DNA from 2 places in the Streptomyces sp. NPDC045678 genome. Region 1 is predicted to be linked to the other one. Evidence: riboswitches for the same ligand, from Rfam matches in the RefSeq annotation. Region 1 holds a riboswitch; the other holds the start of a gene.
What was found. A riboswitch is a leader RNA that binds a small molecule or an ion and turns the genes downstream of it on or off. The one in region 1 is predicted to bind cyclic di-AMP.
Positions count from the first base shown of each region.

Region 2: it holds a riboswitch for cyclic di-AMP, as region 1 does, so the genes downstream of both, AC07DO_RS15390 (M23 family metallopeptidase) here and AC07DO_RS07915 (C40 family peptidase) in region 1, are expected to answer to the same signal.

Region 1 covers NZ_JBWKJS010000002.1:299,744-306,873, forward strand. The annotation lists gene AC07DO_RS07900 (GNAT family N-acetyltransferase) at 294-1,043, opposite strand; gene AC07DO_RS07905 (ATP-dependent Clp protease proteolytic subunit) at 1,153-1,791, shown strand; gene AC07DO_RS07910 (hypothetical protein) at 1,800-2,108, shown strand; cyclic di-AMP (ydaO/yuaA leader) riboswitch at 2,467-2,643, shown strand; gene AC07DO_RS07915 (C40 family peptidase) at 2,647-3,120, shown strand; gene AC07DO_RS07920 (DUF6328 family protein) at 3,322-3,912, shown strand; gene AC07DO_RS07925 (ATP-binding protein) at 3,944-4,396, opposite strand; gene AC07DO_RS07930 (helix-turn-helix domain-containing protein) at 4,670-5,533, shown strand; gene AC07DO_RS07935 (DUF397 domain-containing protein) at 5,543-5,767, shown strand; gene AC07DO_RS07940 (8-amino-7-oxononanoate synthase) at 5,800-6,972, opposite strand; gene bioB (biotin synthase BioB) at 7,093-7,130, shown strand, end outside.
Region 2 covers NZ_JBWKJS010000004.1:154,373-161,502, forward strand. The annotation lists gene AC07DO_RS15385 (M16 family metallopeptidase) at 1-800, shown strand, start outside; cyclic di-AMP (ydaO/yuaA leader) riboswitch at 1,007-1,169, shown strand; gene AC07DO_RS15390 (M23 family metallopeptidase) at 1,182-1,985, shown strand; gene AC07DO_RS15395 (GntR family transcriptional regulator) at 2,185-2,871, shown strand; gene AC07DO_RS15400 (HPr family phosphocarrier protein) at 2,999-3,280, opposite strand; gene AC07DO_RS15405 (bifunctional acetate--CoA ligase family protein/GNAT family N-acetyltransferase) at 3,436-6,297, shown strand; gene AC07DO_RS15410 (DUF5998 family protein) at 6,348-6,935, shown strand; gene AC07DO_RS15415 (alkaline phosphatase family protein) at 6,935-7,130, shown strand, end outside.

The sequences.
Region 1 (7,130 bases):
CACGAGCTGCGGCTCGCCCTCGATCTCCCCGACGACCTGCCCGCCGCGGACGTCGCCCCTGCTCCGGTGGCACACGGGCGACCCGGACGCGCGGGGACGTACTGGGCGGCGAGCTCCGCAAGAGCGGGTGGCAGGGCTGGGCCTTCAGCGCACCCAGGAAGTCCACCCTGACGAGTTCGACGAGCCGCGCCCGCACGCACCGGACGCCGCGGGGCCCGCCCTCCGGGCGAACGGCGGAACTTCCGGCCCAAGCGCTGGAGCGATCCGCTTCCCGGCCCCCCGGGGGTGAGCGCTCAGCACGGTTCGGCGGCCGGCGCCCGACGCACCACCGCCCAGATCCAGCCGAGCGGGGCCAGGCCCAGGGTGCGGGCCACCGAGCGCGAGGCGTGGTTGTCGGCCGTGGTGCTGTAGAAGAGGACCTGCTTGTCGCGGCGCGCGCGGAGGGACCACGCGGCGACCGCGGCCGGGGCGAGGCCGCGGCCGCGGAAGTCCGCGCGGGTCCAGATACCGGCCTCCGCCGCGCGCGCGTTGGCGGCCGGGGTGTGGCAGATCGACACGGGTGAACCGTCGTGGACGGCCATCGCCCACTCCCCCGCCGCACCGGAGATCAGCTCCGCCCACTCACCCGGCCGCCAGTTGTGCGGGCGAGTCAACTCCGTTGTCGCACAACGGCCTTCGGCGTCCGAGAGCAACAGGGGAAGCGGCGAGGGGAAGTCCGCGCGGAGTCGGTTCGGGAAGGTGAAGCTCGGGCCTCCCCGGACCGTGACCGGGTCACCGTCGGCCGTGCACGCGGCGGCGATCCGTACGACCACGTCCGGAGGCTCACCCGGCACGTACGACTGTTCAGCGCCGCCGGCACCCCGGAGCGCGCCCGAACCTCCGGCCTCCAGCGCCAGCACCCGCGCCGTCGGCGACCAGCCCATCACCGCCCGCACCGACGGATCGACCGTCTCAAGCACCCCGCTGTCCCCGCGCGCCACCACACCGTGGACGACGTCCAGCTCCAGAGTCAGCAAGTCCCGTTCGCCCTCGCTCCGTTCCATGCCTCGGAGACGGTACGCCGCGCGCCGGACGCAGCATGACGCGCCTTCACCTCCCCGCGCAACGTACGTCCTGTACATTTTTTACAGAGACCGGATTGAGAGGCGCCCCATGAACCGTTCCCCGTCTGCCCGTCACGTCCTGCCCGAGTTCACCGAACGCACCAGTTCGGGGGTGCGGACCATGGATCCGTACTCCAAGCTCCTCGAAGAGCGCATCGTCTTCCTCGGCACCCCCATCGACGACACCTCGGCCAACGACGTGATGGCGCAGTTCATGCACCTCGAGTACCAGGCGCCGGACCGGGACATCGCGCTGTACATCAACTCCCCCGGCGGCTCGTTCAGCGCGATGACCGCGATCTACGACACGATGCGGTTCGTCAGCTGCGACGTGGAGACGATCTGTCTCGGGCAGGCCGCCTCCGCCGCCGCCGTCCTGCTCGCCGCCGGCACGCCCGGCAAGCGATGCGCACTGCCCGGCGCACGCGTCCTCATCGACCAGCCCGCCGTCACCGAACCGCTCAGGGGACAGGCCACGGACCTCGCGATCCAGGCCGACGAACTCCTGCGCACACGGCGCCTGCTGGAGGAGATGCTCGCGCGTCACACGGGACGGAGCAGGGAGCAGATCGCCGCGGACATCGAGCGGGACAAGATCCTCGACGCCCCCGCCGCCCTGGCCCACGGCCTCGTGGACCGGATCATTCCGAGCCGCAAGGCGTCGCTCGCCGCCCGCGACCCGAGGTGACGCCACCGATGCTGCCGCCCGAACTGCCGCCGCTGCCCGCGCTGACCCGCGCCGAGGCAGAGCTCGTCGACCGCTACCTCGAAGTCGTCGACCTGCTCGGCCGCATCAATCCGGCCCGCGCCGAGCACACCTACGGCGGGCTCCGCGCCGCCCAGGCCCTCGTCGGCCGGGCGAGCGCCCTGCGCGACGCGCTCGCTCTCATGCACCAGCGGGGCGAGAGCGAAGTCCACGCGCCGACGCTCGCTCAGGCTCTGCGCGTCCTCGACGGCGAGCGACGGGCCGGAAGAGTCACCGTGCCGCCCCCGCGCGGCGGCTGAGAGGCCGTCGGCCGACCGCGCCCCCGACGCCTCGACGTCCGGGGTCACTTCGAAACGGACCAGTCGGGCTACCCCGGACGGCGTACGAATACGTCGTTCTTCGCAGGGGCGAAAGTTGCGTTCCGCGAGTACAGCACTGGCGGAATTACGTATTCCGCTGCTGGTCGAGCGGTCGTCGGACCCCACCGTCAGGAGCCGATTTCGGCAGTGTCCACCTGAACAGGTCAGTCGTGAGGAGCCTCACAAAACGCCGTTTCGGCTCGGTTTTTCGACCCATCTCGGGTCAAGATCCCTTCCGACGACAAGCCCCCGCCACAGCGGCGGGGCGGTCCGGGCGGACGCCGAGTCCTGCCGCCACCCGGATGACCGGTCGACATCTGTGCAACGGCAGGAGTGGAGGACCCAGGTACGACGGGCCCGTCCGGGAAGTCCGGACGACGCCCTTGGGGTGAAGCCGCAGAGCACCACGCGGCCGGGCATCTTCGCCTGCCCGAACCCGACAGGTCATCTTTCACAGGCGGCTGACGAAGGGTTGCGCATGACCGCGCTGAATCATGTTCCGTCGCTGCTCACCAGGACCGGTGCCGCATCGGTCCTCACGCTCGCCGTCGTAGGCGGCACCGTCGTGGCCCCCGGGCTCGCGTCGGAGGCCGAGGCGGCCACCCACGGGACGAAGGCGCTCAAGATCGCGGCGTCCAAGAAGGGCTCCCCGTACGGCTACGGCTCGGCGGGACCCAACCGGTTCGACTGCTCGGGGCTGACGCTCTACTCGTTCAAGAAGACGGGCAAGAAGCTCCCGCGCACCGCCGCCGCGCAGTACAACAAGACCAAGCACATCTCCCGGTCCCACCGGACCCGCGGCGACCTGGTGTTCTTCCACTCCGGTCGGAACGTCTACCACGTCGGGATCTACGCGGGTAACAACCGCATCTGGCACGCCCCCAAGAGGGGCACTGTGGTGCGCCTGGAGAAGATCTGGTCCAAGAGCGTCTGGTACGGCAGGGTCCGCTGACCCACCGCGGACGGTCCGGGGGGGGGGGGGGGGGGGCGGGGGGGGGGGGGGGGGGGGGGGGGGGGGGGGGGGGGGGGGGGGGGGGGGGGGGGGGGGGGGGGGAGGGGGGCCACAAAACAACCGGGGGGGGCCTGACACCCCCCCAACACTGGGGGGTGGGGGGTGCCCCCCCCCCCCCCCCGGCGGGGATACCCGTACGGGATGTCCGACGACTATGCCTGTACCGCCCGCAATGAGACGCCGCTGGAGCGCGCCGACCGCAACTTCGCGGAGCTGCTCCAGGAGCTGAGGGTGACGCAGACGGGCGTCCAGATCCTCTTCGCCTTTCTGCTCACCCTCGCCTTCAGCCCGCGCTTTCCGTCGCTGGACGCGGTGCAGCGCGGCACCTACGTCACGACGCTGCTGCTCGCGGTGCTCGCGGCGGCGCTGTTCACGGCGCCCGCCGCGCTGCACCGCTCACTGTTCCAGCAGCGGGCCAAGCCGCTCATCGTGCGGGTGTCGTCCCGGCTCGCCGCCGTCGGCCTGGGTGTCCTGGTCCTGACACTCGCCGGTTCGGTGCTGCTCGTCGTCGATGTGACGTCGGGTCGGGCCGAGGGCGTCCTCGCGTGCGCGGGGACGCTGCTGGTGTGCGTCGGGCTGTGGGGCGTACTGCCACGGCTCGCGCGGCGCCCCCTGGCCCGTGTCGAGGCGGCGCTCGCCGAGGAGCCCGATGTCAGGACGCCGGGGGACGTCAGGCCGTCGGGGGCCCGCGGGGGCGCCCCGGGCCCGATGCGCAGGGAACGGTGCCGGTAGAGCGATGGCCCGTGCGGCGTTCGGCCCGCGGTCAGTGGGCGGCGTCGCGGGGAGTGCGCCGGACGGGGGCGCGCCAGGGCAGCGCGATCCACACGGTCTTGCCCCCCTCGTCGGTGGGGCTCACCGAGAGCCTGCCGCCGCATTCGGCGGCCAGCCAGCGGATGATCACCATGCCGCGGCCGTTGTCCTGCTGGACGGCTGCGGGCAGGCGCTTGGGGTAGCGCGGATGGCTGTCGGTGACGCCGATCCGCAGCTGCTCGTCACGCTCGAGTTCGACGTCGACCGTGAAGGTGGGCGACTGCCCCAGGGTGTGCTGCACTGCGTTCGTCGCGAGTTCGGAGACGATCAGTCTGATCGTCTCGGCCACCTCGGCGTCGCCGGGCAGGCCCCATTCCGCGAGCACGCGCGAGACGTATTTCCGGGCGGCGGGGACCGAGGCAGGATTGCTCGGCAGGGTGACGGAGGCTTCCTGGTGGTCTGCCATGGCGGCGCTGTCCCTTTCCCACCGGGACCGGTCTCCGACCCGCGGCGGATGACTCGAGGACAGTCCCGGACTGGTGCTTCGCGCCAGCCTGCCACTCCTTGGCCGGTCACGGGTGGCGATCCACCGAGATGTGCATATATCTGTCGCTCGAAGCGGTGAACTCTGCTACGGCAGACCGTATTTGGGCGGGAGAGCGGTACTTCCTCTAATCTCGCCTACTGCCCCGCCCCGTCGCCTGATAAATCCGGCGGCTCCGTCCGAAAGGAGACGGGCATGCAGTACGGCCCCGCGGTGCGCCGTCGTCAGCTCGGTGCCGAACTCCGCGCGCTGCGTGTGCAGGCGGCACTCACGAGCAGCCAGGCCGCTGCCAGGGCCGGCTGGCACCAGTCCAAGGTGAGCCGGATCGAGACGGGACACAGCGGCGTGAAGGCCGCCGACGTGCGCCTGCTCCTGGAGGTGTACCAGGTGCAGGACCCGCAACTCAGTGACCTGCTCATCGCGTTCACCGGCGCCGACGACCAGGGGGCGGGACGCCATCACTGGTGGAAGGCGTACCGCGATCTGCTTCCCGCGACCTATCGGGACTTCATCAGCCTGGAGTCGCAGGCGAGCTGGATGCGCACGCTCGAGACGGCGGTGGTGCCGGGTCTGTTGCAGACGCCCGCCTACGCGCGTGCGGTGACCCGGGCCGCGCTGGGCGGGGTGCCGGAGAGGCAGGTCGACGCGCTGGTCGAGGTGCGGCTGGCCCGTCAGGACGTTCTGCGCGCGGATCCGCCGCTGCGTCTGCACGTGGTCATGGACGAGGCGGTGCTGCGGCGGCCGGTGGGCGGGGCGGACGTTTTCGCCGAACAGTTGAATCGGCTACGACAAGCATCCCTCCTGCCCCATGTCGCGCTACAGGTACTGCCGTTCGCCGCAGGTGAGCATGTAGGTCTGATCGGTTCCTTCGTTATTTTTTCATTTCCGGACATTGCTGATCTGGATGTGGTTGTTCTCGACCACTTGACGAGTAGCCTCTACCTCGAACGGAAAGAAGACCTCCAGGCTTACTCGGAGGCCTACTTGTCCCTTCAAGCAAAAGCGCTCTCACCCGAGGACTCAACGGAATTCATCGCCGGGCTATGCGACGGCGCGTAAGGAGGCACCATGACCGCACTGCCTCGGTACGTACCTTCCAGCACGACACTTCAAGGTGCGCGGTGGCAGCGCAGCAGTTTCAGCAATGGAATGAACAACTGCGTCGAGACCACCACCCTCGACTCGGGTCCGCTGACCGGCCTGTGCGCCGTGCGTGACTCGAAGAACACCGCAGGGCCAGCCCTGCTCATCTCCCCCGGCCCCTGGGAGTCGTTCCTCAACAGCCTCCGGTAGTCGCTTTCCGGCCTCTGACGGGGCCCGGCACGCTATCGGTGCGCACTGCGGCTGATCACCCGTACGGCACCGGCGATCTGTGCGTCGGTGAGATCCGCGCGGGCGGTCAGCCGCAGCCTCGAGATGCCGTCCGGCACCGACGGCGGCCTGAAGCACCCCACGGCCAGGCCCGCGGCCCGGCACTCCGCCGCCCACTGGACGGCCCGTTCCGGAGACGGCGCGCGCACGGAGACGACGGCGGCGTCGGGACGTACCGCCGAAAGCCCCTCGGCCGTGAGCTGCCGATGCAGGGCGGCCGCGACCTCGCGGGCGCGCGCGGCGCGTTCGGGCTCACGGCGCAGCAGGCGCAGGGCGGCGAGCGCGGCACCGGCCGCGGCGGGCGCGAGGCCCGTGTCGAAGATGAAGGTCCTGGCCGCGTTCACCAGGTGCTCGATGACGGCGGCGGGGCCGAGCACGGCGCCGCCCTGGCTGCCGAGGGACTTGGAGAGCGTCACGGTGGCCACCACGTCGTCCGCTCCCGCGAACCCCGCCATGTGCGGCGCGCCCCGGCCGCCGTCACCGAGCACCCCGAGTCCGTGGGCGTCATCGACGATCAGCCCCGCCCCGAACTCCCGGCACACCGCGGCCTGTTCGGCGAGGGGCGCCATGTCGCCGTCCACCGAGAACACCGAGTCGGACACCAGCACGGCGGGCCCGTCGTGGGCGTCCAGCGTCTTGCGCACCGCGTCGGGGTCGGCGTGCGGCACCACCTGGGTCGTCCCGCGCGCGAGCCGGCACCCGTCGATCAGGGACGCGTGGTTGCCCGCGTCGGAGACGATCAGCGAGCCGTGCGGGGCGAGCGCGGTGACGGCGGCGAGGTTCGCCGCATAGCCGGAGGAGAAGACGAGGGCCGCCTCGAAGCCGCAGAACCCGGCAAGCTCACGCTCCAGTTCGGCGTGCAGCTCCGTGGAGCCGGTGACCAGCCGCGATCCGGTCGCTCCGCCGCCCCAGCGCATGGCCGCGGCGGCCGCACCCTCGACGACCTCGGGGTGCCGGGTCAGGCCGAGGTAGTCGTTGCCCGCCAGATCGAGGAGACCGTCGGGGTCCGCGGAGCGCGGGCGCAGAGTGCGGACGAGTCCGGCGTCCGCGCGCAGCCGCGCCTGCTCGTCGAGCCAGCCGAACGCCGCGGAGGACGCGCCCGTCAAGGGGGGCCTGTTTGTAGACATTGCACAGACCTTAGCCGCCGGACCACCTGGCCAGGGTGTGGCAATACCCACACCTCAAACCGTTTCTGTTGTGCGAACTCTCCTTGGCCGGGGAGGCTGCCGTGCGTAAGGATCAGCGCCATGGACCTGCTGAACACGCTGGTGGACAAGGGGCTTCG
Region 2 (7,130 bases), on a different contig from region 1:
TGCGTGCCTTCTACGAGAAGTTCGTCCGGCCCGCCACGGCCACCCTGGTCGTCGTCGGCGATCTGGAGGGCACCGATCTGGACGCCGTCCTCGCGGACACCGTCGGCGCCTGGACCGGTTCCGCGGGCGAGCCGCGCCCGGTGCCACCGGTGACCGCCGACGACCGCGGCCGCATCGTCATCGTGGACCGCCCCGGAGCGGTCCAGACGCAGCTGCTGATCGGCCGGGTCGGCGCCGACCGGCACGACCGCGTCTGGCCGGCCCAGGTCCTCGGCACGTACTGCCTGGGCGGCACCCTCACCTCGCGCCTGGACCGTGTCCTGCGCGAGGAGAAGGGATACACCTACGGTGTACGGGCGTTCAGCCAGGTCCTGCGCTCCGCCCCGGACGGGACGGGCGCCGCGATGCTCGCCATCAGCGGCTCCGTGGACACCCCGAACACGGGTCCGGCGCTGGACGATCTGTGGAAGGTGCTGCGCACCCTCGCCGCCGAAGGGCTCACCGACGCCGAGCGCGACGTGGCCGTGCAGAACCTGGTGGGCGTGGCCCCCCTCAAGTACGAGATGGCGGCATCCGTGGCGGCGACGCTCGCCGACCAGGTCGAGCAGAACCTGCCGGACGACTTCCAGGCGCAGCTGTACCGGCGGCTGGCCGCCACGGGCACCGTGGAGGCCACCGCGGCCGTCGTGAACGCCTTCCCGGAGGACCGCCTGGTGACGGTCCTCGTCGGGGACGCCGCGCAGATCGAGGAGCCCGTCAGGGCCCTCGGGATCGGTGAAGTGAGCGTGGTCACCGGCTGAGTGACGGATAACTAAACGGACAACTATGAGGACCCCGATGGCCCGTTTCGGCCACCGGGGTCCTCATATGTCCGGATTCATATGGAGGTTGCCTGTCTGCCGTGTGGCGTGCGCTACAAAAGTCGAGTTCTGTTTGTCGATTGACAGACGCCCCGATTAGCGTCGACCCGGCTGTCCGTCGCGCAGTACGCCGCATCCGCGGCACCGGGCAGTCATCGCCGAGTCCCCGTACGGCGCGAGCCAGGGGAGCCGGGGACCCACACGTCCCCTGGGGTGAATCGGGAACCTTGTCGCGAGGCGAGGGACTCGTAGGAGACCTTCCTGCTCCGAACCCGTCAGCTAACCCGGTAGGCGAGAGGGAAGGAAAGGAACACCCGCCACATGGCGTTCACCCGTGCCACCGGGAAGCACCGTCGTCCGAGCCGCATGACGCGGACCACCGCGAACGTCGCGGGTGTCGCGGCGCTCACCACCACCGGTGTCATCGGCGGTCTCGCGGGCCCCGCGCTCGCCGCCGCCGACGAAGCGGCCGTGGAGCACACCGGTCTCACCCAGGCGATATCCGTCGGCGACTCGCTCGCCGAGAGCATCGACGCGCAGGCCGCCGCGCAGCGCCAGGCCGCCGACGACGCCGCTGCCGCCAAGAAGGCCGAAGAGGCAGCCAAGAAGAAGGCCGCCGAGGAGAAGCGCAAGGCCGAGGCCGAGGCCAAGGCGAAGGCCAAGAAGGAGCGCGAGGCCAAGGAGCGCGCCGCCCGCGAGGCCGAGCGCAAGCGCCTGAACACCTACGTCTCCCCGATCTCCGGCTCGTACGTCTCCACGGGCTACCAGACCGGCGGTGCCATGTGGTCCTCCGGCAGCCACACCGGTGTCGACTTCCACGCCGCCTCCGGCACCTCGGTCCACGCGGTCGGCTCCGGCACCGTCGTCGAGGCCGGCTGGGGCGGTGCCTACGGCAACAACGTGGTCATCAAGATGAACGACGGCACGTACACCCAGTACGGCCACATGTCGTCCCTCGGCGTCACCGTCGGCCAGACGGTCACCCCGGGCCAGCAGATCGGCCTCTCCGGTTCCACCGGCAACTCCAGCGGCCCGCACCTCCACTTCGAGGCCCGCACCGGCGCGGAGTACGGCTCGGACATCGACCCGGTCTCGTACCTGCGCTCGCACGGCGTCAACGTCTGACCGACGCCTCCGCAGCATCGCACCGAAAGCCCCGGTTCCTCGTGAGCCGGGGCTTTCGCCGTTCCCGGCCGCCGTGTTCTTGGCCAAAAGATATCCATGAATTCCGGCCCGCCGTCGGAAATTCCGGCCCTCTGCAATAGAGTCACGGAACGAGCGTCGGTAGACCGCGTTGCGCGGGGATCAAAGCGGAGGTCCGGTCATGCGCGTTCCCGCGCACTCGGTATGCACGGCCATTCGGGATGACATAGTCGCCGGTGTGTACGAAAGGGGCGGCAAGCTCACCGAGGAACTCCTCGCGCGGCGCTACGGAGTCTCCCGCGTCCCCGTGCGCGAGGCCCTGCGCACCCTGGAGGCCGAGGGCTTCGTCGTCACCCGCAGGCACGCGGGCGCGTGCGTCGCCGAACCGACGGAGCAGGAGGCCGCGGACCTCCTGGAGGTCCGGACGCTGCTCGAACCCCTCGCCGCGGCCCGCGCCGCGCAGCGCCGCACGGACGCGCACCTGAAAGTCCTGCGCGGGCTCGTCAGGCTGGGCCAGGAGCGCGCGAGGAGCGGCCTGGGGGAGGAGTTGCGGTCCCTGGGCGGCTGGTTCCACGACACGCTCGGCCAGGCGTCCGGCAGCCCCGGCCTCACGGCGCTGCTCACCCCGCTCCGGCACAAGATCGCCTGGATGTACGTCGTCGAACCCTCGGCGGCGCCGGGCGAGTCCTGGTCCGAGCACGCGGCGATCGTCGACGCGGTGGCCCGCCGGGACGCGCAACGGGCGAGGGCGCTGACCGCGGCGCACGTCGAACGGACGCGTGCCTTTCACCGATTGCGCCCCGCGCGCCGTAGCGGCCGTGTGAGGGATTCGCAACATGCCGTAAACACGGTGAGCCTCCGCAATTAACGGAGGTGCCGTATATGAATGCCTGACGTTGTGCGTGAATTGCTCGACTTATTCAGGGGCATACATGCGTCGATGGGGTCACCCGTAATTCCGGGTGACCCCATCGACGTAATGCGAGGAACGTGTCCTAGACCGTCTCCGGAAGCTCCTCGAGCCCCTCGGCGACCAGCTTCGCCAGACGGTCGAGAGCGGCGTCGGCACCCTCGGCGTCGGAGGCCAGCACGATCTCTTCGCCGCCCTGGGCACCCAGGCCGAGCACCGCGAGCATCGAAGCGGCGTTGACCGGGCTGCCGTCGGCCTTGGCGATCGTCACGGGGACGCCGGCGGCCGTGGCCGCGCGGACGAAGATGGAGGCGGGTCGGGCGTGAAGGCCCTCGGCCCAGCCGACGTTGACGCGGCGCTCAGCCATGTGTTGCTGCCCTTCCAGGTGTCTCACACTTGTCTAGACCAGTGTCTCATGCCGTCGTGGGTGCTCTGCCGGGCAGAGGTCCCGGACCCGGCCGTCCTTCGACCTGTCCTAGCCTGCCCCGGCCCGGGCGGCCGCGCGACCCGTACCCTGGCCCCATGCAGACCCCGTCGGATCAGCAGGATCGACACGACTACCCGTCGCACTGGGAAGCCGATGTGGTGCTGCGCGACGGAGGGACCGCCCGCATCAGGCCCATCACGGCCGAGGACGCGGACCGCCTGGTCAGTTTCTACGAACAGGTCTCGGACGAGTCGAAGTACTACCGCTTCTTCGCGCCCTACCCGCGACTGTCCGCCAAGGACGTGCACCGTTTCACCCACCACGACCAGGTGGACCGGGTGGGGCTCGCGGCCACCATCGGCGGCGAGTTCATCGCCACCGTGCGCTACGACCGCATCGACGAGCGCGGCATGGCCGCCAGCGCCCCCGCCGACGAGGCCGAGGTCGCCTTCCTCGTGCAGGACGCCCACCAGGGCAGGGGCGTCGCCTCCACGCTCCTCGAACACATCGCGGCCGTCGCCAGGGAGCGCGGCATCCGCCGCTTCGCCGCCGAGGTGCTGCCCGCCAACACCAAGATGATCAAGGTCTTCACGGATGCGGGCTACCAGCAGAAGCGCAGCTTCGAGGACGGTGTCGTCCGCCTGGAGTTCGACCTGGAGCCGACCGACCGCTCGCTCGCCGTGCAGCGCGCCCGCGAACAGCGCGCCGAGGGACGGTCCGTGCAGCGCCTCCTCACACCGGGGTCGGTCGCGGTGATCGGGGTGGGCCGGGCCCCCGGCGGCGTGGGCCGCAGCGTCCTGAACAACCTCCAGGAGTCCGGTTACACCGGGCGCCTGTACGCGGTGAACAGCGCCTTCGGAGAGAGCGTTTCCGGAGAGGGCCACCAAGAGGGCGCGGACATCGACGGGGTGCCCGCGCACCGCTCCGTGGCGGACATCGAGGAGCCCGTGGACCTCGCGGTGATCTCCGTGCCCGCCGACCGCGTCCCCCAGGCCGTCGCCGAGTGCGGCGAGCACGGGGTGCGCGGCCTCGTGGTGCTGTCCGCCGGGTACGCGGAGAGCGGCGTCGAGGGACGCGAGCGGCAGCGCGAACTGGTGCGCCAGGCCCGGTCCTACGGCATGCGGATCATCGGCCCGAACGCCTTCGGCGTCATCAACACCTCTCCGGAGACGCGGCTCAACGCCTCGCTCGCCCCGCAGTCCCCCGCGCGGGGGCGCATCGGCCTGTTCACCCAGTCCGGCGCCATCGGCATCGCCCTGCTGTCCGGACTGCACCGCCGAGGCGCGGGCCTGTCCACGTTCGTCGGATCCGGCAACCGCGCGGACGTGTCCGGCAACGACCTCCTCCAGTACTGGTTCGAGGACCCGGACACCGACGTCACGCTGATGTACCTGGAGACGATCGGCAACCCGCGCAAGTTCACCCGCCTCGCGCGGCGCTCGGCGACCGCCAAGCCGCTGGTCGTCGTCCAGGGCGCCCGGCACAGCGGCATCGCGCCGACCGGACACGCCGTCCAGGCGACCCGGCTGCCGCACGCCACCGTCTCGGCGCTGCTGCGCCAGGCGGGCGTGATCCGCGTCGACACCGTCACCGAGATGGTCGACGCGGGACTCCTGCTCGCGGGGCAGCCGCTGCCGTCCGGGCCCCGCGTGGCCATCCTCGGCAACTCCGAGTCCCTCGGCCTCCTCACGTACGACGCGTGTGTGGCCGACGGACTGCGGCCGCAGCGGCCCCGCGACCTGACGACCGGGGCCACCCCGGCGGACTTCCGCGCCGCGCTCACCGAGGCCCTGTCGGACGACGGCTGCGACGCGGTGATCGTCAACGCGATCCCCTGGGTGGGGGAGGACGGCGCGACGACCGACCCCGAGACGCTCGCCACGGAGCTGCGGGCCGCGGCGGCCGGCTGCCCGGCGAAACCGGTGGCCGTGGTGCACGTCGAGCTCGGCGGCCTCGCGAAGGCCCTGGCCGCGGCGACCAGCACCGGACCCGACGCGCCCACCCCGCCGACCGGCAGGGAGCCGGAGACACCGGCCACCACGCAGCCGACGGCTACGGAAGCCCCCGAGCCGCCCGCCTCCGACCAGTACCGCATCCCCGCCTATCCCGCCGCCGAGCGGGCCGTCCGTGCCCTCTCCGAAGCCGTCAAGTACGCCCAGTGGCGCCGCGAGGCCGCCGAACCCGGCCGGGTGCACGAGTACGACGACATCGACGAGAACGGCGCCGCGGCGCGCATCGAGGAACTGCTCGCCGCGGACGGCGACCCGCGTGGGCTCACCCTCGCCCCCGCCGACGCCCACGAGCTGCTCGGGCGGTACGGCATCCACGTACGGCAAGCGCTTCCCGCGCCCGACCCGGACGCGGCGGCGGAAGCCGCGCGGACCCTCGGCTACCCCGTGGCCCTGAAGACCACGGCCCCGCACCTGCGCCACCGCGCCGACCTCGGCGGGGTGCGTCTCGACCTCGCCGACGAGGAGCAACTGCGGCGGGCGTACCAGGAGCTGACGGATGCCTTCGGCAAACCCGCCGAGCTGCGGCCCGTCGTGCAGGGCATGGTGCCGCGCGGGGTCGACACCGTGATCCGCGCGGTCATCGACCCGGCGGCCGGAGCGGTGCTCTCCTTCGGCCTCGCGGGCGCCGCCTCCGAGCTGCTCGGCGACACCGCCCACCGCCTCGTCCCGGTCACCGACCGCGAGGCGGGCTCACTGATCCGAACCATCCGGACCGCGCCGCTCCTGTTCGGCTGGCGCGGCTCGGCGCCCGTCGACACCCCGGCCCTCGAAGAGCTCCTCCAGCGGGTCTCCCGGCTCGTCGACGACCATCCCGAGGTGGTCGGCGTCTCCCTGGAGCCCGTCGTCGTCGCCCAGCGCGGCCTCTCCGTACTCGACGCCTCCGTGCGCCTCGCGCCCCCGCCCGCCCGCGACGACCTGGGCCCACGCACCCTTCCCGGCTACTGAGGCGCCCGCGGGGCACCGTACGCCCCGCGCCGGGCCGTAGGATGGACGGCATGGCAAAGACCGGTACGACGACCCAGGGGCTGCGCGCGGCGATCGAGCGCAGCGGCTACTACCCGGCCCTCGTGGCCGAGGCGGTGGAGGCCGCGATCGGCGGCGAGGCCATCGGGTCGTACCTGGTCCACCAGGAGACGACGTTCGACGCCAACGAAGTGCGCCGGCACGTCACCGTCCTCGTCCTGACCGGCACGCGCTTCATCGTCAGCCACACCGACGAGCAGGCGGCGGACAGCACGTCCCCGACGCCGTACGCGACGACCTCCACGGAGTCCGTCAAGATCGGCCGCATCTCCTCGGTCGTGGTCAGCCGCGTCGTCGCCAACCCCGAGAAGTACGTTCCCGGGACCCCGCCCCGCGAGGTCGTCCTGACCATCGGCTGGGGCGCCGTGTCGCGCATCGACCTGGAGCCCGCGGCCTGCGGCGACCCGAACTGTGAGGCGGACCACGGGTACACGGGCAGCTCGACCGCCGACGACCTCAGCCTGCGTGTCAGCGAGGCGGGCGACGGCCCCGACACCGTGCGGCAGACCCTCGCCTTCGCCCAGGCCCTGTCCGAGGCGACCGCGGACACCGCCCGCTGATGTCCCTTCCTGCCTGGGACGACGTACAACCGCTCGCCCTCGACACCGCTCCCGTGCCCGCGTACGGCACGGGCTCGCTCGCCGACCTGCTGCCCACCCTCGTCGCCCATCAGGGCGTCGACGGCTTCGCGCCCGTCATCCCCGAACTGGCCCCGGCCGACCGGAACTGCGTCTTCCTGATCGACGGCCTGGGCT